3 regions of the Mesorhizobium sp. M4B.F.Ca.ET.058.02.1.1 genome follow, and region 2 is predicted to be linked to each of the others. Evidence: predicted binding sites of a transcription regulator. Region 2 holds the regulator's gene; each other region holds the start of a gene.
What was found. Region 2 encodes PhoB, which activates phosphate uptake and scavenging genes when phosphate is short. Its sites were predicted from a motif close to TGTCATNNANCTGTCAT; they were not measured.
Positions count from the first base shown of each region.

Region 1: the regulator PhoB is predicted to act here: its motif matches at 3,893-3,909, upstream of EJ073_RS18810 (DUF1045 domain-containing protein).
Region 3: the regulator PhoB is predicted to act here: its motif matches at 5,118-5,134, upstream of EJ073_RS09255 (acid phosphatase).

Region 1 is NZ_CP034450.1:3,850,553-3,857,047, reverse strand. It holds gene iolD (3D-(3,5/4)-trihydroxycyclohexane-1,2-dione acylhydrolase (decyclizing)) at 1-1,706, shown strand, start outside; gene iolE (myo-inosose-2 dehydratase) at 1,748-2,662, shown strand; gene EJ073_RS18820 (DUF3329 domain-containing protein) at 2,728-2,940, shown strand; gene iolB (5-deoxy-glucuronate isomerase) at 2,955-3,767, shown strand; gene EJ073_RS18810 (DUF1045 domain-containing protein) at 3,949-4,656, shown strand; gene EJ073_RS18805 (alpha-D-ribose 1-methylphosphonate 5-triphosphate diphosphatase) at 4,707-5,846, shown strand; gene phnN (phosphonate metabolism protein/1,5-bisphosphokinase (PRPP-forming) PhnN) at 5,843-6,472, shown strand.
Region 2 is NZ_CP034450.1:5,201,852-5,208,346, reverse strand. It holds gene xylF (D-xylose ABC transporter substrate-binding protein) at 1-98, opposite strand, end outside; gene EJ073_RS25315 (ROK family protein) at 365-1,609, shown strand; gene phoB (phosphate regulon transcriptional regulator PhoB) at 1,613-2,302, opposite strand; gene phoU (phosphate signaling complex protein PhoU) at 2,322-3,032, opposite strand; gene pstB (phosphate ABC transporter ATP-binding protein PstB) at 3,056-3,880, opposite strand; gene pstA (phosphate ABC transporter permease PstA) at 3,896-5,212, opposite strand; gene pstC (phosphate ABC transporter permease subunit PstC) at 5,209-6,495, opposite strand, start outside.
Region 3 is NZ_CP034450.1:1,810,491-1,816,985, reverse strand. It holds gene add (adenosine deaminase) at 1-145, shown strand, start outside; gene EJ073_RS09290 (GFA family protein) at 261-662, shown strand; gene EJ073_RS09285 (3-keto-5-aminohexanoate cleavage protein) at 679-1,413, opposite strand; gene EJ073_RS09280 (helix-turn-helix domain-containing protein) at 1,541-1,957, opposite strand; gene EJ073_RS09275 (dihydrofolate reductase family protein) at 2,061-2,648, shown strand; gene EJ073_RS09270 (hypothetical protein) at 2,658-2,879, opposite strand; gene EJ073_RS09265 (phytochelatin synthase family protein) at 3,052-3,714, opposite strand; partial or broken gene EJ073_RS09260 (cytochrome-c peroxidase) at 3,819-5,026, opposite strand; gene EJ073_RS09255 (acid phosphatase) at 5,274-6,495, shown strand, end outside.

The sequences.
Region 1 (6,495 bases), 1.4 Mb from region 2:
TCGGCGAGGCGCTCTACCAGGTGCGCGACGGATTGCCGACCTTCCGTGCCCACAACGAGCAGGCGATGGCGCATGCGGCGATCGCCTATGCCAAGGCCAATTTCCGCCGCCGCTTCATGGCCGCGACCAGCTCGATCGGTCCCGGTGCGCTGAACATGGTGACGGCGGCAGCCCTGGCACACGTAAACCGGTTGCCTGTCCTGTTTTTGCCGGGTGATGTCTTCGCCAACCGCTTGCCCGATCCGGTGCTGCAGCAGGCCGAGGATTTTTCCGACGGCACGGCGAGCGTCAACGACTGCTTCCGCGCCGTGTCGCGCTATTTCGACCGCATCACGCGACCGGAGCAGATCATCCCGGCGCTCAACCGCGCCATGCAGGTGCTGACTGACCCGGCCGAATGCGGCCCGGTGACGCTCTCACTTTGCCAGGACGTGCAGGCCGAGGCCTACGATTATCCCGAAAGCCTGTTTGCCGAGCGCCTCTGGACGCCGCGCCGGGTTCGTCCGGACCGCAACGAACTGGCCGCCGCCGTCGCGGCGCTGAAGAGCGCGAAGAAGCCGTTGGTGATTGCCGGCGGCGGCGTCCTCTATTCGCAGGCCTCGGGCGAACTGGCCAAGCTGGTGCAGGGCGCCGGCATCCCGGTCTGCGAGACGCAAGGCGGCAAATCCTCGCTGTCTGATGATCATCCGCTCAACATGGCCGCGGTCGGCGTCACCGGCACCTCCGCCGCCAACCGGCTGGCGGAAGAGGCCGATGTCGTGCTCGCCGTCGGCACCAGGCTGCAGGATTTCACCACCGGCTCCTGGGCGCTGTTCAAGAATGCCGGCCGCACTATCATTGGGCTGAACACGCAGGTCTTCGATGCCGGCAAGCACTGGGCGCTGCCGCTGGTCGCCGACGCGGCCGAAGGGCTGGCGGAACTGTCCGCTGCGCTCAAGGGCTGGAAGGCGCCGGCCGCCTGGACCGACAATGCCCTGAAGGGCAAGACGGAGTGGCAGGCTGCCGCCGCCAAGGTGACGGCCTCGACCAATGCCGCCTATCCGTCCGACGCGCAAGTGATCGGCGCCGTGCAGCGCGCCATGGGCTCAGGCGTCACCTTGCTGCATGCGGCAGGCGGTCTGCCCGGCGAGTTGCACAAGCTCTGGCAGGCCGGCGCGCCCGGTTCCTACCATGCCGAATACGGCTTCTCGACCATGGGCTACGAGATAGCCGGCGGGATCGGCGTCAAGATGGCGAAGCCCGACCAGGAGGTCGTCGTCATGGTCGGCGACGGCTCCTACCTGATGCTCAATTCCGAGATAGCGACCTCGGTGATGCTCGGCCTCAAGCTCACCATCGTGCTGCTCGACAACCGCGGTTATGGCTGCATCAACCGGCTGCAGATGGCGACCGGCGGCGCCAACTTCAACAATCTCCTGAAGGACGCCCGCCACGAGGTGATGCCCGATGTCGACTTCGCCGCCCATGCGGCAAGCCTCGGCGCGACGGCCGAGAAGGTGGCGTCGATTGCCGAACTGGAGACGGCGCTCGCCAGGGCCAAGGGCAATGACAAGACCACCGTGCTGGTCATCGACACCGATCCGCTGGTGTCGACCGAAGCCGGCGGCCACTGGTGGGATGTCGCCGTGCCGGAGGTCTCGTCGCGGCCACAGGTGAATGCGGCGCGCAAGAAATATGAGGAAGCCGTGGGCAGCCGTCAGGGCTGAGCCGCGTCTGCCTCGCAACGAACCGACATTGGAGTGACGACTTGAAAGCCAAACTGGGCATGTCCCCCATCGCGTGGTGGAACGACGATCTCGTGGAACTGAGCGATGACGTGTCGCTGGAGGAGTGTCTGCGCCAGTCGCGCTCGGCCGGCTTCACCGGCATGGAGATGGGCCGCCGCTTCCCCAACGATCCGAAGGTGATGCTGCCGATCCTGAAAGAGGCGGACGTCACGCTGTGCGGCGGCTGGTTCTCCGGCACGCTGGTTGATGAGGAGATGGCCAGGAACAAGGACCGCATCCAGCCGATGATCGACCTGTTCAAGGCCGTCAACGCGCCCTGCATCGTTTATGGCGAGGTCGGCCGCTCCATCCAGGGCGACCGTTCGAAGCCGCTTTCCACCAAGCCGAAACTCTCCGGTGACGAGATGAAGGCCTATGGCAGGCGCCTGACCGAATTCGGCGAATGGTGCGCCGAGCAGGGCATGCCGCTTTCCTACCACCATCACATGGCGGCGGTCGTCGAGACCGAGCCGGAGCTCGATGCCTTCATGCGCCATTCCGGCGAGGGCATTCCGCTGCTGCTCGACGCCGGTCATCTCGCCTTTGCCGGCGGCGACGTGCTGCGCGCCATCGACAACCACCACAAGCGCATCAACCACGTCCATGTGAAGGATGTGCGCATGGGCGTGATCGACAAGCTCGACCGCACGAAACAGTCCTTCCTCGATGCCGTGGCGCTCGGCGCCTTCACCGTTCCGGGCGACGGTTCGTTGGATTTCGGCGCCATCGTGCAGCGGTTTGCCGACCATGGCTATGAAGGCTGGTTCGTGGTCGAGGCCGAGCAGGACCCGAAGGCAAATCCACCGCTCAGGATGGCGCAGGTCGGCTACAAGGAACTGATGCGGGTGATGACGGCCGCCGGTTACACGGTCGAGACGCAGGGTTTTCCGGCCTGAACGGTGGATTAGTCAGGGCGCTCGGTCTATCTGATGCGCTTTGGCTAAATCCGGGGATTGGCGCGATGAAAGACTATGAGCACCCGTTCTTCCGGCCGCTGTGGCGGCGCATCGCCGTGGTGGCTGTCTGCCTGGCCTGGTCGGTGATCGAGTTCGCTTCCGGCACGCCTTTCTGGGGCGTCATCGCGCTCGGCTTCGCCGGCTATGCCGTCTGGCAGTTCTTCTATCTCTACAAGCCGGCTGAAGAGGCCAAGCCTCCGGCCGAACCGAAGGAATGATTGAGGAGACAAAAATGTCCAAACTGCTCGTCAAGGCCGACAAGGGCCACGGCCGCGTCGCCCACGTCACGCCGCAAAGCGCCGGCTGGACCTATGTCGGCTTTGACCTTCATCGGCTCAAGTCCGGCGAGGCGGCTTCGGGTGAAACGGCCGACCGCGAGGTCTGCCTGGTCTTCGTCTCCGGCAAGGGCAAGGCGTCCGCCGCCGGCAAGGATCTCGGCCTGCTCGGCGAGCGCATGTCGCCCTTCGAGGGCAAGCCCTGGTCGGTCTATGTGCCGGAGGGATCCAACTGGTCGGTGACCGCCGACACCGAGCTGGAACTCGCCGTCTGCTCGGCGCCCGGACTGGGCGGCGGCCTGCCGGCCCGCGTCATCGCTCCGCGGGATCTCGGCCAGGAAGTGCGCGGCAAGGGCACCAACACGCGCTACGTCACCAACATCCTGCCCGAAGGCAAGCCGGCCGACTCGCTGCTGGTGGTCGAGGTCATCACGCCGGGCGGTCACACCTCCAGCTATCCGCCGCACAAGCATGACCAGGACAATCTCCCCGCGGAGTCCTATCTCGAGGAAACCTACTACCATCGCCTCAACCCGCCGCAGGGCTTTGCCTTCCAGCGCGTCTATACCGACGCCGGCAGGAATGGCGAGCGCGAGCTGGACGAGGCGATGGCGATCGAGGACGGCGATGTGGTGCTGGTGCCGAAGGGCTACCACCCATGCGCCGCCTGCCATGGCTACGATCTCTACTATCTCAATGTCATGGCCGGGCCGAAGCGCACCTGGAAGTTTCACAACGCGCCCGAGCACGAATGGCTGATGAAGGCCTGACTGAGCATTTTGCAGCCAAGCGGAATCGCTTCCGGTTCGCGGTCGGTTGAAGCCATTGGTCCAGCACGGAAAAATCGTCGGCTAAGGACCTACCTGGCCGATTTGCAATCGAAAACCATCGTAAGCTTCGTCAATCCGTCATGGAAATCACCTATGGCAACGGGTCTGACGAGGACTTCTTATGCGCTACGCCATCTATTTCACCCCAAGCCAGGACGAGCCGCTGGCGCGGATCGCCGCCAATTGGCTGGGACGCGACCCGTTCGGCGCCGCCACTCGGCCGGTCGAGGCCGTGGGTGAGCTGTCGGCGGCCGAAGTTGCCTTCCACACCGCTTCGGCGCGCCGTTACGGTTTCCATGCCACGCTGAAGGCGCCATTCCGGCTGGCCGGGAACGAGACTGAGGCTTCTCTGCGCGCCGCGCTCGACAGCTTTGTCGAAGGGACCCAGCCGGTCATCATCCCGCGCCTGGTCGTCGGCCAGATCGACGGCTTCTTCGCGCTGGTGCCGGAAGCGCCAGTGCCGGCGCTCAACCGCTTCGCCGGCGATGTCGTGCTCGCCTTCGACCGCTTCCGCGCGCCGCTGACCGAGGCCGAGATCGAGCGCCGCAGCCCCGATTCGCTGAAGCCGGACGAGTTCCGCAACCTGTGCCAATGGGGCTACCCTTACGTCTTCGAGACCTTCCGCTTTCATATGACGCTGTCCGGCCGCGTCGCGTCACAGGAAAGCCCTCGTCTGCGCGCAGCAATCGACAGCCTGTTCACGGAAGTGCTGCTGCGGCCGGTGTTGGTCGATGCGCTGACGCTGTTCGTCGAAACCGAACCGGGCGCCCCGTTCATGGTGCTGTCCCACCACGCGCTGGGACGCCGCTCGGCCCGGAAAACTGCCTGAGGCAAAAACTGCTTGAGACCAAACTGCCTGATTACCAAGGACTGCCTGAAATGACCGCCGAGACCGTTCTCACCAATGCCCGCATCGTGCTTGCCGACGAGATCGTCGAGGGCTCGCTGGTGCTGCGCGACGGCCTGATCGCCGCCATCGATCCGGGTGCTGCCCGCGCCGGCGAGGACATGGGCGGCGACTACATCATTCCCGGCCTGGTCGAGCTGCACACCGACCACCTCGAAGGCCATTACGCGCCGCGCCCGAAGGTGCGCTGGAATCCGATCGCCGCCGTGCTTGCTCATGACGCGCAAGTGGCGACCGCCGGCATCACCACCGTGCTCGATGCCTTGCGTGTCGGCATGGACGAGGACGCCGACGTCACATCCGCCGACATTCGCAAGCTTGCCGACGCCATCGAGGACAGCGTCGAGCAGGAGCGGCTCAGGGCCGACCACTTCATCCATCTGCGCTGCGAGGTGTCGGCGCCGGACTGCCTGAAGGCCTTCGCCAATTTCGAGACCGACGAGCGGGTGAAGCTGGCGTCGCTGATGGACCATGCGCCAGGACAGCGCCAGTTCGTCAATCTCGAAACCTATGCCTATTACTACCAGCGCAAGCTGAAGCTCTCCGATCGCGACTTCCGGAAGTTCTGCGAAAAGCGCATGGCGGAATCGGCCATGAATTCCGGTCCGAACCGCGTCTTCCTCTCCGCCGCCTGCCACGAGCGCGGCATCGTGCTCGCCAGCCATGACGACGCCACCGCCGGCCACGTCGAGGAAGCGATCGAGCAAGGCGTGCGCGTCGCCGAGTTCCCGACTACGGAGGAGGCGGCCCGGGCCTCGAAGGCGGCCGGCCTCGGCGTGCTGATGGGGGCGCCCAACGTCATGCGCGGCGCCTCGCATTCCGGCAACGTCTCGGCCCGTACGCTGGCCGGCGATGGCCTGCTCGACATATTGTCGTCCGACTACATCCCCTTCAGCCTGATCCAGTCGGCCTTCTTCCTCGGCGACGTGGTCGAGGGAATCTCGCTGCCGCAGGCGGTTGCCATGGTCTCGAGGAACCCGGCGGAGGCGGTCGGGCTCGACGATCGCGGCGTCATCGAGCCGGGCCGGCGCGCCGATCTGGTGCGCGTGCGCGTCGACGATCATGTGCCGGTCGTGCGCACCGTCTGGCGGCAGGGGCGCCGGGTAGCATGATGGTCTCGGCCTTGCTCGAACGCGAACTGTCGGCCGAGAGGTTCCCGATCCGCAACGGCGTCTTCGTCGCCGTGGTCGGTCCGAGCGGCGCCGGCAAGGACACGGTGATAGGCTATGCGAAGGCCCGCTTCGCCGAAGAGACCCGGCTGGAATTCGTGCGCCGTGTCATCACCCGTCCGAGCGATGCGGCGAGCGAGGACCACGACACGCTGGCCGACGCCGCCTTCGCCGAGGCTGAAGCCGACGGCGCTTTCGCCCTGTGTTGGGATGCCCACGGCCTGCGCTACGGCCTGCCCGCCGATGTCGACTGGGCGGTCGCCAACGGCCATGTCGCGGTCGCCAACGTCTCGCGGTCTGTTATTCCGGCGCTGCGCGAGCGTTACGCCAATCTGGCGGTGGTCGAGATCACCGCGGCGCCGGAAATCCTCGCCGAGCGGCTGGCGGCGCGCGGCCGTGAATCGCGCGGCGAGGTGCTGGCGCGCCTGGCGCGCAGCGCCAGCATCGCGCTCTCCGGACCGGACGTCACCTCGATCGACAACAGCGGCGCCAAGGACATCGCCGGCGAGCGCTTCGCCGAGGTGCTGCGCAAGGCGATGGCGTTTTCGGATCTGTCCAGCATGATCTGAGGTGAATTGATTCAGGTGATGCC
Region 2 (6,495 bases):
CAGGAAACACCGATCACCTTGTCCTTCGCCTCGGCGACCGACGCGAGCGTCAACGACATGGCGACACCCGCCAGCATGGCGGCTGCGAATTTCTTCATGATATCCTCCCTGCGCCATTGCGGCGCGACCCAGACTGGCCCTGAGGCCGGCATAGAGGCTTTTTTTCGAGCCTCGAAAAAATAGTGATCCAACGCCGGAGCGCTGTCAACATTGATTCTGCTGGATTCTGACGCCCCTGCGAATTTTTTTCGAGCTCCGTAATAAATAAATGACAGGCCGGCCCGCTTCTGCCACAATTCATACGGTGTCCGCCGACGGCCCCTTGAGATCAAAAACGGCCGCGACGACCGGGAGGAAATAGGGCATGTCGGTTGGAATCCGCCACGACGATCTGCGCCGACGCAACCGGGCGATGGTGATTTCGGCCGTGCGCCGCGCCGGCCAGCCGTCGCGGACCGAGATCGCCGCCACCACCGGCCTCAGCCATTCGACCATCTCGGCGATCTCGTCCGACCTGATCCAGGAAGGCATCCTGACCGAGAGCAAGGCAAACGAGGCTGTTTCGCTGAAGCGCGGCCGGCCGCAGGTCGGGCTTGCGCTCAATCCGGAAGCCACGGCGGTGATGACGGTGGTCCTGTCGCTGAACTTCCTTTCCGTCGCCGTCATCGACTACGCCGGGCAGGTCATTGCCGAAGAGCAGCGCCGCCTCGACACGGCGATCATGCCGCGCGACGAGCTGATCGGCGAATGCGTGGCCATCGTCCGGCGCCGCTTCGAGGATCCCGATCTCGACGTCCGCGGCGTCGCCCGCATCGCCATGGGCATCCAGGGCATCACCGACACCCATGCCCGCGCCATGTTGTGGTCGCCGATCACGCCGCAGACCGACATCGCCTTCGCCGACATACTGGAAGCCGAATTCGGCGTTCCGGCCACCATGGAGAACGACTGCAACATGATGGCGGTGGCCCTGCAGTGGCGTGACCCTGACCGCTACCGCGACGACTTCATCGCCATCCTGCTGTCGCACGGCATCGGCATGGGGCTGGTGCTGAAGGGAGAGCTGTTCACCGGCACCCATTCCTCGGGCGGCGAATTCGGCCATATGATCCACCGGCCGGGCGGCGCGCTCTGCCGCTGCGGGCGGCGCGGCTGCGTCGAGGCCTATGCCGGCAACTACGCCATCTGGCGCAATGCCAAGGAGATGGGCGAGGACGCCGAGCCGGTCGATGTCAGCGACGCCGACATGCGCTCGCTCGCAGCGCGGGCGCGCGCCGGCGACGGTCCGGAGCGCCAAGCCTATCGCAAGGCCGGCGAGGCGCTCGGCTTCGGCCTCGGCAGCCTGTTCGCGCTGATCGATCCCGCACCGGTCGCCATGGTCGGCGTCAGCGCCGCCGCCTTCGACCTGATCGAGCCGGCGCTGCGCGAGGCGATCGCCCAGACCGCCGGCGGCCAGCATTCGAAATCGATCTCGTTCGACACCGAGCCGAACGAACTGCCGCTGATCCGCGAGGGCTGCGCCATGCGCGCGCTCGGCTTTGTCGACCAGGAGATTTTCGCGCCAGGCGTCCAGGCGAAAGGCAGCGCCGCCGGGAAGAGCGTGGCCTGAGCGTCAATCTTCCCTGATCGCGTAGCCCGCGCCGCGTATGGTGCGGATGACATCCGGCATGCGGCCATTGTTGACCGCCTTGCGCAAGCGCCCGACATGCACGTCCACGGTGCGCTCGTCGATGTAGATCGTCTCGCCCCAGACATTGTCGAGCAGCTGGCTGCGCGAGAACACCCGGCCGGGATGCCGCATCATGAATTCGAGCAGCCGGAATTCGGTCGGGCCGAGCCGGATCTCGCTCTTCTTGCGGTAAACGCGATGCGACTCGCGATCGAGCACGATGTCGCCGACCTTCAGCATGCTGGACAGGACTTCCGGCTTGGCGCGGCGTAGCAGCGCCTTCACCCGCGCCATGAACTCCGGCGTAGAGAACGGCTTGACCAGATAGTCGTCGGCGCCGGTCGAAAGGCCGCGCACCCGGTCGCTTTCCTCGCCGCGCGCCGTCAGCATGATGATCGGCAGCCGCTCGGTCTCCGGCCGCATCCTGAGGCGCCGGCAGAGCTCGATGCCGGAAACCGCCGGCACCATCCAGTCGAGCACCAGCAAATCGGGCACGTTTTCCTGCAGCCGGATCTCGGCCTCGTCGCCGCGTGTGACCACCTCGACCTGGTAGCCTTCCGATTCCAGATTGTAGCGGAGCAGCACCCCCAGCGGCTCCTCGTCCTCCACCACCATGATGCGTGGCGCGATCATCAGCCGGTCACCCTTCTTCTCAGGCCGCCGGCGCCGACATCGCCGTCTCGTCCAGCTTCGGACGATTGGCGGGCAGTTGCTGACCGGTCAGCACGTAGTAGGCGTTCTCGGCAATGTTGGTGACATGGTCGCCGATGCGCTCCAGGTTCTTGGCGCAGAATAGAAGATGCGTGCAAGCGGTGATGTTGCGCGGATCCTCCATCATGTAGGTCAGGAGCTCGCGGAACACCGAGGTGTATTTGACGTCGATGCGTTCGTCGTCGTTGCGGAGCTTGGCGAGGGCTGCGGCATCCGCGGCGGCATATTGCTCGATGACGCCCTGCACCTGGACCAGCACAAGCTGCGCCATGCCGTCGATGGAATGCGAGAGATCACGCGGCGTGACGCTGAGGCCGACGGTACCGACACGCTTGGCGATGTTCTTGGCGAGGTCGCCGATGCGTTCGAGGTCGCCCGCCATGCGGATCGAGCCGACCACGGCGCGCAGATCGTTGGCCATCGGCTGCCGCTTGGCGATCAGCGTGATGGCGCGGTCGTCGAGTTCGCGCTGGCGTGCATCCATGATGGCGTCGTCGGAAACAACGCGCTGCGCCAGGGCATTGTCGGAATTGAGCAGCGCGCGCGTCGAGCCGGCGACCATCGAGCGGGCGAGATCGCCCATGTCGGCGATCAGCTTGCTGATCGCTCCCAGATCCTCGTCGAAAGACGCAACCGTATGATGTTCACCCATGATCCTGTCCTCGTGCGTGGAAATCAGCCGAACCGGCCGGTGATGTAGTCCTGGGTGCGTTTGTCGTCGGGGTTGGTGAACATCTTGTCGGTGGCGCCTTCCTCGACCAGGTAGCCGAGATGGAACATCGCCGTGCGCTGCGACACGCGGGCCGCCTGCTGCATCGAGTGGGTGACGATGACGATCGTGTAGTTCTGGCGCAGTTCGTCGATCAGCTCCTCGACACGGGCGGTGGCGATCGGGTCGAGCGCCGAGCAGGGCTCGTCCATCAGGATCACTTCCGGCGACACGGCGATGGCGCGGGCGATGCACAGGCGTTGCTGCTGGCCTCCGGACAGGCCGGTGCCGGGCTCGTGCAGGCGGTCCTTCACCTCGTTCCAGATCGCCGCCTTCTTCAGGCTGGATTCGACGATCTGGTCCATGTCGGCCTTGCGCTTGGCCAGCCCATGGATGCGCGGGCCGTAGGCGACATTCTCGTAGATCGACTTCGGGAACGGGTTGGGCTTCTGGAACACCATGCCGACGCGAGCCCTAAGCTCCACGACGTCGATGTTCTTGTCGTAGATATCCTCCTCGTCCAGCGTGATCTTGCCCGTCACGCGCGCCGAGTCGATGGTGTCGTTCATGCGGTTGAGGCAGCGCAGGAAGGTCGACTTGCCGCAGCCCGAAGGTCCGATGAGCGCCGTCACCTGATTGAGGCGGACGTCGAGATTGACGTCGAACAGCGCCTGCTTTTCGCCGTAGAACACGCCGACCTTGTCGCCGCGCATCTTGATCACTTCGTTCGACTTGGCGTTCATCTTGTCGCCCACTGCGTTTTCAAGAGACTGTTCGGTCATGATGTTCATACCAGATGCCTTCTTTTACCAGCGCCGTTCGAACCGGCGCCTGAGCACGATCGCTGTGATGTTCATGGCCATGAGGAAGACGAGCAGGATGATGATGGCGCCCGACATACGCTCGACGAAGGCGCGTTCGGCCTCGTTGGCCCACATGTAGATCTGCACCGGCAGCGCGGTCGCCGGATCGAACGGAGTCTTCGGATAGTCGGCGACGAAGGCGACCATGCCGATCAGGAGCAGCGGCGCGGTTTCGCCGAGCGCGCGCGCCAGGCCGATGATGGTGCCGGTGAGGATGCCGGGGGCGGCAAGCGGCAGGATATGCTGGAACACCATCTGCATCTTGGAAGCGCCAAGCCCGAGCGCCGCCGAGCGGATCGACGGCGGCACGGCGGCAAGCGCCGCGCGGGTGGCGATGATGATCGTCGGCAGTGTCATCAGCGTCAGCACCAGGCCGCCGACGAAGGCGGCCGAGCGCGGCATGCCGAGGAAATTGATGAACACCGCGAGGCCGAGCAGGCCAAAGACGATCGACGGCACCGCCGCCAGATTGTTGATGTTGACTTCGATCAGGTCGGTGAAGCGGTTCTTCTTGGCAAACTCCTCCAGATAGATGGAGGCGGCGACGCCGATCGGCAGCGCCAGAAGCAGCACGATCACCATCATGTAGAAGGAGCCGATGATGGCAACGCCCATGCCCGATGTCTCCGGACGGCTCGAGGCGCCATAGCTGAACAGGCCCTTGTTGAAATGCTCGGCCATGGTGCCGTCGGCCTTGAGCTGGTTCATCCAGGCGACCTGCTGGTCCGAGACCTTGCGGCGCGCTTCCTCGACATTGAGATCGATCTGCCCCTTGAAGGCGGAATCGAGGTTTGCGGCGACGAGGATGTCGACATTGCGCGTCGTGCCGATGACCGACGGATCGGCAACGACGATGTCGCGCAATTGGACGCGCGCGCCCTCCGACAGGAAGCCCTTCAGCTTCAATGCCATCGGTTTGTTGCTGGGGTCGATGCCAAGCTTGGCCATCAGCGCTCTGTCGGCAAGTTTGGGGTAGTTGGCCTTGATCAGCACCTCCGGGTCGGTGGCGCGTTTGTTGGAAGGATCGATGACCTTCTCGTCGAAATTGATCGGCAGCGATACCGTCGTCTGCCAGAAGGCGGTGTAGCCCTTCGAGACGATGGTGATCAGCATGATGGCGAGGAAGGCGAGGCCGACCGAGATCGCCAGCGCGCCGTAGATGCGGAACCGGCGCTCGGCGGCGTAGCGCGCCTTGAGGCCGATGTCGCGGCGCGCGGGGGCCGCGGTGCGGACCATCGTATCCAGCGGGATATCGGTCATTCGTACTGCTCCCGGTATTTGCGCACGATGTAGAGGGCCACGATGTTCATCACCAGCGTCAGCGCGAACAGCGTGATGCCGAGCGCGAAGGCGACCAGCGTCTGCGGCGAATTGAATTCGAGGTCGCCGGTCAGCTGGTTGACGATCTTGACGGTGATGGTCGTCATCGCCTCGAACGGATTGGCAGTGAGATTGGCGGCGACACCGGCCGCGAGCACCACGATCATCGTCTCGCCGATGGCGCGCGAGGCGGTGAGCAGGATGGCGCCGACGATGCCGGGCAATGCCGCCGGCAGGATCACCCGCTTGATCGTCTCGGAGCGTGTCGCGCCGAGGCCGAGCGAGCCGTCGCGCATGGCGCGCGGCACCGCGGTGATGATGTCGTCGGAAAGCGAGGAGACGACCGGGATCAGCATGACGCCCATGACCAGGCCGGCGGTGAAGATGCTCTGGCCCTGGATGAAGGGCGAGCCGCCGGTCAGCGCCGCGGAGAGATCGCGCAGGAACGGCCCCAGCGTGACGACGGCGAAGATGCCGTAGACGATGGTCGGGATGCCAGCCAGCAACTCGAGCGCCGGCTTGACCACCGACCGCACCTTGGGCGAGGCGTATTCGGCCATGTAGACAGCCGACATCAGGCCGACCGGCACCGCCACCAGCAGCGCGACGAAGGCGATGTAGAGCGTGCCGGCCAGAAGCGGGATCAGGCCGAACTGGCCCTGGCTGCCGCCCGAGCCGGCGGCGGCGAAGCGCGGATCCCAGACGGTGCCGAAGAAGAAGCTCGCCGGCGAGACGCTCTCAAAGAACTGGATGGTCTGGAACAGCATCGAAAGCACGATGCCGACGGTGGTCAGGATGGCGATGGTCGAGGCCGCCAGCAGCCCCCACAGCATCAGCCGCTCGACATTGTTCCTGGCGCGCGCCCGTGGCGCGACTTGTCTTAGCGCATAGAAGGCGCCGGCGATCGACAGGGCAAGGGTGACGACGGCTCCGATCATGCCGAGCCGGCCCTGCACCGCGTTCGCCTCGACGGCAATCGGGATCATGTAATCCTGGGTGTCCGTCGCCAGCGCCACGCCCTTGGCGGCGAGCAGCGGCTGCAATTCGGCGAAGCTGGCGGGAAGCTGGGTGTTGGCATCGAGCTGGCGCAGGCCCTTGGCGAGGCTCTTCACCAGGCTGACGTCGAGCGCCTCGCTGGCGACCGCGCTGTCGGCGGTGCGCTCGGGCAAAGCGGCATGGATGTGGCGGTCGAGGTAGATGGAGGAACCGATGTTCCACACGGC
Region 3 (6,495 bases), 3.1 Mb from region 2:
AGCATCCTATGCCGCCTGCGCCGACGCGTTCGCCTGGGACGGCGAAACCATCCGCGAGCTCGCGGCGACATCGGTCAAGGCGAGCTATGCCGACCCCGCGCTGAAGGCGCAAGTCCTGGCGGATCTGGCGGCCTGGCGGGCCTGACAAAGGCCGCCGCGCTCCGTGACGGGCGAGAGCCTTCCGCCGCGCTTCCGAACTCAATAAGCTGCTCCAGCCGCGCTGGTCGGACGAGGCCGGGCGGAGCCGAAAGGAGCCGGCCATGGTCAGTCGTCGCGCGGAATGCTCTTGCGGCCAGCTTTCGGCTGTCTGCTCGGGCGAGATCGTACGCATTTCCGTGTGCCATTGCCTGGCCTGCAAGCGGCGCACCGGCAGTGCCTTTAGCTACAATGTCCGGTTTAAGGAAGGTGACGTGTCCATCCAGGGACGGGCGGCGGAGTTCACCCGTGTCGGCGAGCAGGGCGGCCGCGTCAGCTATAGCTTCTGCCCGGATTGCGGAACCACCGTCCACTACCGGCTCGACAGCCAGCCCGGTGTGATCGCAATTCCCGTCGGCGCCTTTGCCGACCCGTCCTTCCCGGCGCCGTTCCAGTCCTTCTATCACGACAGCCGGCGCTGCGCGTGGGTCGAGATCCGCGCCGAGCCTCTGGCGACGTTCGGCTGACTTCCGGCGAGCGTTCTTAGCGCCGCAATCGGCCTGCCCGATAAATCGTCACCGCAGCCGCCACCAGCGCCGCATTGCCGGCGGCGACGCTGCCGTCCGGCAGGTGCTTGCCGTCCTCCAGCCCGACCCGGGTCGACAGGTTTCGAGCCGCCGCCCGCTCGACGAACGGCCACACTGTCGCGTTCTCGCCGTGCAGCAGGATCGAGCGGCGGATTCCGGCGCGCGCCAGCACCGTTTCGATGCCGTCGGCGACTTGGAAAGCCTCGTCGAGCGTCTGTTCGGAAATCTCGATCAGGACGCGCAGCACGCGCCCGCCATGGTCGAGCGTCACCAGCCTCTCGGCGTCGGCGATGGAAGCCAGGCCCGCCTCGATGCCGATGCCGCGCTGGCGCAGGCTTTCCATCACGACCGGCGCGGCCGTCTCGCTGAGATTGACCGAGGCATAGTCCGGCAGCTCGCGCCAGCCGGCGATGGCGACGAGGGTGCGGAGGTCGTCCTCCTCGATCCAGGCGCCGGTGGAGACGCCGATCAGCGTTCCCGGACAAGCGCGGCGCAGCGCTGCCACCGTGCGGTCCATCGCTTCCGGCGCCAAGCTCTCCTGCCGGTCGGCGCCACGCGCATGGACATGGAGCTCGGCGGCACCCGCGGCAACCGAAACCGCGCCGTCGCGCGCCATGGCGTCCGGGTCAAGCGGCAGGGCGGCGTGAAAATCGGCGGGGCGGGCGCCGTTGATGCAGGCCTGGACGATCATGGCGGCGATCCTGTTCGAGCTGAGTCTAACGCAGAGGCGCATAGACTGGAACCGGAACGTCTGCTGACAGGCATCGTTTCGACGCCGCGATCCAGGCGAGGAGTGTGGGCGATTTGCGCCGCGCCGCCTAACCCAGATTTTCCTGCCGCAGCCTCTCCTTTATCCGCGCCAGAGCCGGCTCGCCGCCGCCGGCCAACTCAGTGGCAATCCGCGCAAGATCATCGTCGGCCTTGCGATATTTGCTGCCCCAGGCGCCGAGCGTCGCCAGTACCGGCAGAAGGTCGACGCCGGCTTCGGTCAGCCGGTAGATCGCCTTCAGCCTGTGGGTCGGGTCGTCGCTGCGGGTGAGGATGCCTTCCTCCTGCAGCGTCTGCAGCCGCTCTGCGAGCGTTCGCGACGAGATGCCTTCGTCCGACTGCAGGAATTCGCGAAAATGCTTTTTCCCGGCGAATGCCAGGTCGCGGATGATGAGCAGCGTCCAGCGATCGCCAAACAGCTCAAGCGACAGGCTGATCGGGCAGCCGGACCGTTCCCTGGTCGACATAGTTACGGTTCCATTTTTAAATCACTTTACTATTAACACCATTACCTTCGCACGTCAAATGGTTCCAAAAGTAAATTGATTGGAAGCACGAGGAGGACCGGAAATGAAGAAACTCATCCTGCAAATGCAGATGTCGGTCGACGGCTTCGTCGGCGCCGAGGACGACCATCGCTGGCAGCTCTGGGAGTGGGGCGACGACAGCGCTTGGGACGATGCGCTGAAGCAGGACTTCAACGCTGTGTTCGAAACCATCGACACCATCTTGCTTAGCCGCAAGATGGCGGAGGAGGGCTATCTCACCCACTGGGGCAACGCCGCGACGAGATTCCCGAAGGACCGCTTCTATGCCTTTGCCCAGCGCATTGTTGCAGCGCAGAAGGTGGTGCTGAGCGACAGGCTGAAGGCCGCGCGATGGGAGCGCACGAGCATCGCAAGCGGCGACCTGCCGCGCGAGGTCAATGCGTTGAAGGCGGGCGAGGGCGGCGACATCGCTGTCTTCGGCGGCGCCGGTTTCGCCTCGGCGCTGATCGCCGCCGGGCTGGTCGACGAATTCCAGCTCTTCATCAATCCGGCTGTGCTGGGTGCCGGCCGCCGCATCTTCGGCCAGGGCGGCTTCTCCATGCTGAAGCTCATTGGTTCGAAAGCCTATGCCAGCGGCATGGTGGTGAGCCGCTACGCGCCGGCGAGGTGAGGGGCTGCCTCAGAAGACCCCGATGACCGGCGCCGGCTCAACCAAGGTGCCGACGCCCAAGGGATTGCGCACCCGCGCGGAGGTTTCAACATTGGCGACGGCGGCGAACCACTGGGCTTCACGCAACGTCAAACCAGCAAGCACGCAGCCAGCGTAGTCCGCAGGCTCGTCTATCCACGTGTCAAACACCGCCCAAGTATCAGGCGGCTCCCGCACTGCAACGAACCGCATTTGAGACCCCATCATGCGACGAGCAGCCACCGTAGCAGCCGGCGTGCTGTAGTCATGTGAGCGAGTACACATATTAGCAATATTGCATATGAAAGCCCAGCCTTGGTCGTTTCGGCATCAAGATCGGGCATTTAGCCATGCCTGGACAGGCGCCCGGGCATCGCATCCGTCGTCACTCGATCAGCAGCAAACCGCGCTTCCTGTCGCCATCGGAATCGATCGTGTCCATGGCCGAGAACAGGCGTTCGCGCTCGATCAGCCAGGGCTTGTAGCGCTGGTTGACGTCAAGGACGAAAACCATGTCCTCGGCCTCCATATATCCTCCGATCGGGGAAAAGTGGCCGGCGCCGGCGCCGAAAATCCTCTCCCTCGTAAAGTTGATGATGTAGCGGCGGCCGGGATCGTTGGCGCGCTTCATATGCGCGAGGAACTCCTCGGCAGTCAGGTTCCGAAGCACGGATACTTTCCGCTTGGTCTTGCTTCGAGCGACTTCGGCAACCTCGTCCAGGGTCAGCCCGATGATGCAGAAACCGGTCCAGCACTTTCCCGTTCCCGCAAGCACTTCAGCTTCCGTCGTCTCTTCTTCGCCGATCGAGCGGAACATGTTTGCCACGCTTGCCGGACCGCACCTTGATGCGTTCGATTGCCATTCGACGTCGGCATTGAAAGCAGCGGCCACGGGCAACTTCCAGGCACGGTCGATCAATTCGGGAGCGCGGATAACCGACGACTGGATCTTGTCCGGCGAGACTGCCGACGGACCTGCAATCAGGAATGCGGCGCCGCAGAGCAGGCCGATACCGGCAATCACACCGAATGCAAGACTGCGCCTCATCGCTGTGCCTCGGAGCCATGCAGCAGAAGGAGATTGCAGAAGCCGGCGCGCAACGTCAATCAGCGCCGAGACGGCACGCATCGCCATCGTCCACAGCCGGAATCTCAATGCGCCGGAGCGCCTCGCTGGTCGGCATCCGTCAGCGTGCCGAGGAATGCGACGATGTCGTCGATCTCGGCATCGGTCAGCGCCGGCCTGTCGCCCGGCTTCCCGCCGAAGGGCGGGTCCTTGTTGAGGTTCGGCCAGTAAGGCTTTGGCAGGTCGTCATATTTGTCGACCGTGCCGTCGGCATTCTTCGGATACCAGCGGCCGGGATCGCTGTCGCGGCTGCCGTAGAAGGCGACCGCGTCGCGCAGCGTGTGGAAATAGCCATTGTGGAAGAAGCTTTTCCTCAGCGCCACGTTGCGCAGCGTCGGCGTCTTGAATAGCCCGCAATATTCGGCGCGTCCCTTGAAGTCGGTGCGCAGCGGGCCGCACAGGCCGAGATCGATATAGGCGGGATCGGCATTGGCCGGGATCGCCGCATTGCGGGGCACGCCAACGGCGATCAGACCGTAATCGGTGAACTGCGGCGGCTCGCCATTGTTGCTGGGTCGGCTCAGATGACAGCTGGCGCAATTGCCCTTGGCTTCGTCCTCGAACAGAACGCGGCCGCGTAATTCCTGCGCCGAGAGCGTCGCCCTGCCGGCAAGGAAAGCGTCGTAGCGGCTGGAATAGGGGTAGAAATCGGCGCTGCTCTGTTCGAACGCGCCGAGCGCCTCGACCGCGGCGTCGAAGGCGTCGTCCGGCCGTTCGAACACATCGTCGCCGAATGCCGCCTTGAAATCGTGCGCATAGGCGGCCTTGCTCAGGGCGGCGACCACCCCGCTCTCATCCTTGTTGGCCATCTCGAAAGGCGAGAGCAGGGGGATCCTGGCCTGCTGCTGGCCGCGATCGGCGCGGCCGTCCCAGGTCAGCCCGCCGGTCGGGCCGTTGTCGACGCTCTCGTCGCCCTCATCCTCGGAATCGTAGAAGTGCTCGGTGAAGGGGGTGCCGCCTGCAGGTAGCGCAGCGATGGCACCGCGCGCAGGCCCGGCCGGTCGACATTAGGCCCGCCCATCTCGACCGGTGTCGCCGAGGCTGGCCCAAAGGCGTGGTCGGGATCGTGGCAGGAGGAGCAGGCCTGCTTGCGCGAGGCCGACAGCGACGGATCGAAGAACATCTTGCGCCCCAGCGCCGTCATCGCCTCTGCCCGTGCGAAAGCCTCCGCGCGCGACAGCGGGCCGGGATGGGTGCTGCCTGCCGTGTTCGCGGGTCCGGCGAAGCCGAACATCGACGCCGTGGCGATAGCGATCGTCAGGCTTTTCCATCGTCTTGTCGGCATAGGGCGTGGTCCGGTTTGCCTCCGGAACTAGGTGCCCAGTGCAACGGATTGATGACCGGTCGCGACGCTCACGCAACCGTGTTCGCGCAGGGCGGAAAATGTCACAAAAGTGACAGAGGCATCGCAGTAGCTGCTTCCGCGCCTGCTTGTTCATAGATTGCCGTCCTCCAGCCATCCCCAGCCACGAGGCATCCCCATGACTAGGTCCCTGTTCTCGCTTTGCCTGGCCTCCACCGCCCTGGCATCGCTCACCGCCGCTGCCCATGCGGCTCCTCCCGGCTTCGACAAGATCGACACCGTCGTCGTCATCTACGCCGAGAACCGCAGCTTCGATAATCTCTATGGCGGCTTCCCCGGCGCCAATGGCCTGGCCAATGTCTCGGCCGACCAGGCCCGCCAACTCGACCGCGACGGCAAGCCGCTTGCCGAGCTGCCGCCGGCCTGGGGCGGCCTGACCGGCAAGGGCGTAACCCCTGCGGTGACGGAGGCTCAGACCGCGCATCTCGCCAATGCCAGCTTCGCCATCGACGATCCCAAGGGTTTTAATGAAAACACCGGCGTCATCACCCGCGACCTCTGGCACCGCTTCTACCAGGAGCAGATGCAGATCGACGCCGGCCGGAACGACAAGTTCGTCGCCTGGGCCGATTCCGGCTCGCTCGTCATGGGCCACTATGATGGCTCGACGTTGCCAATGTGGGCGGTGGGAAGGAAATACGTGCTCGCCGACAATTTTTTCCAGGGCGCCTTCGGCGGCTCCTTCCTCAACCACATCATGCTCGCCTGCGCCTGCGCGCCGGTCTATCCGCATGCCGACACCAGCCCGGTCAAAGGCCAGATCGCCGTCGTCGAGCCCGACGGCGTGACGCTCAAGATGGCCGACAATTCGCCAGCCTCGGCTTTGGGCGGTGCGCCGAAATTCGTCAATGACGGCGCCATCACGCCGGATTTCTACGCCGTCAACACCATGCAGCCGCCTTACCAGCCGAGCGCCAACAAGCCGGCCGAGGGCGGTGACAAGGCCTTGGCCGATCCGGCGCAGCCGACCACGCTGCCGCCGCAGCACGAGATCACCATCGGCGACCTGCTGTCGCTGAAGGGCGTCTCCTGGGCCTGGTACTCCGGCGCCTGGCAGGCGGCGCTCGACGGCAAGAACGCCACGCCAGTGCCGAACTTCCAGTTCCACCACCAGCCGTTCAACTATTTCGCGGCCTACGCGCCGGGCACCGCCGCGCGCGCCGAGCACCTGAAGGATGGCGGCCTCGACGGCGTCGAGTTCATCAAGGCGATCGACGACGGCAAGCTGCCTTCAGTGAGCTTCTACAAGCCGCAGGGCAATCTCAACGAGCATGGCGGTTATGCCGACGTCACCAGCGGCGACAAGCATCTGGCCGACATCGTGTCGCATCTGGAGAAGA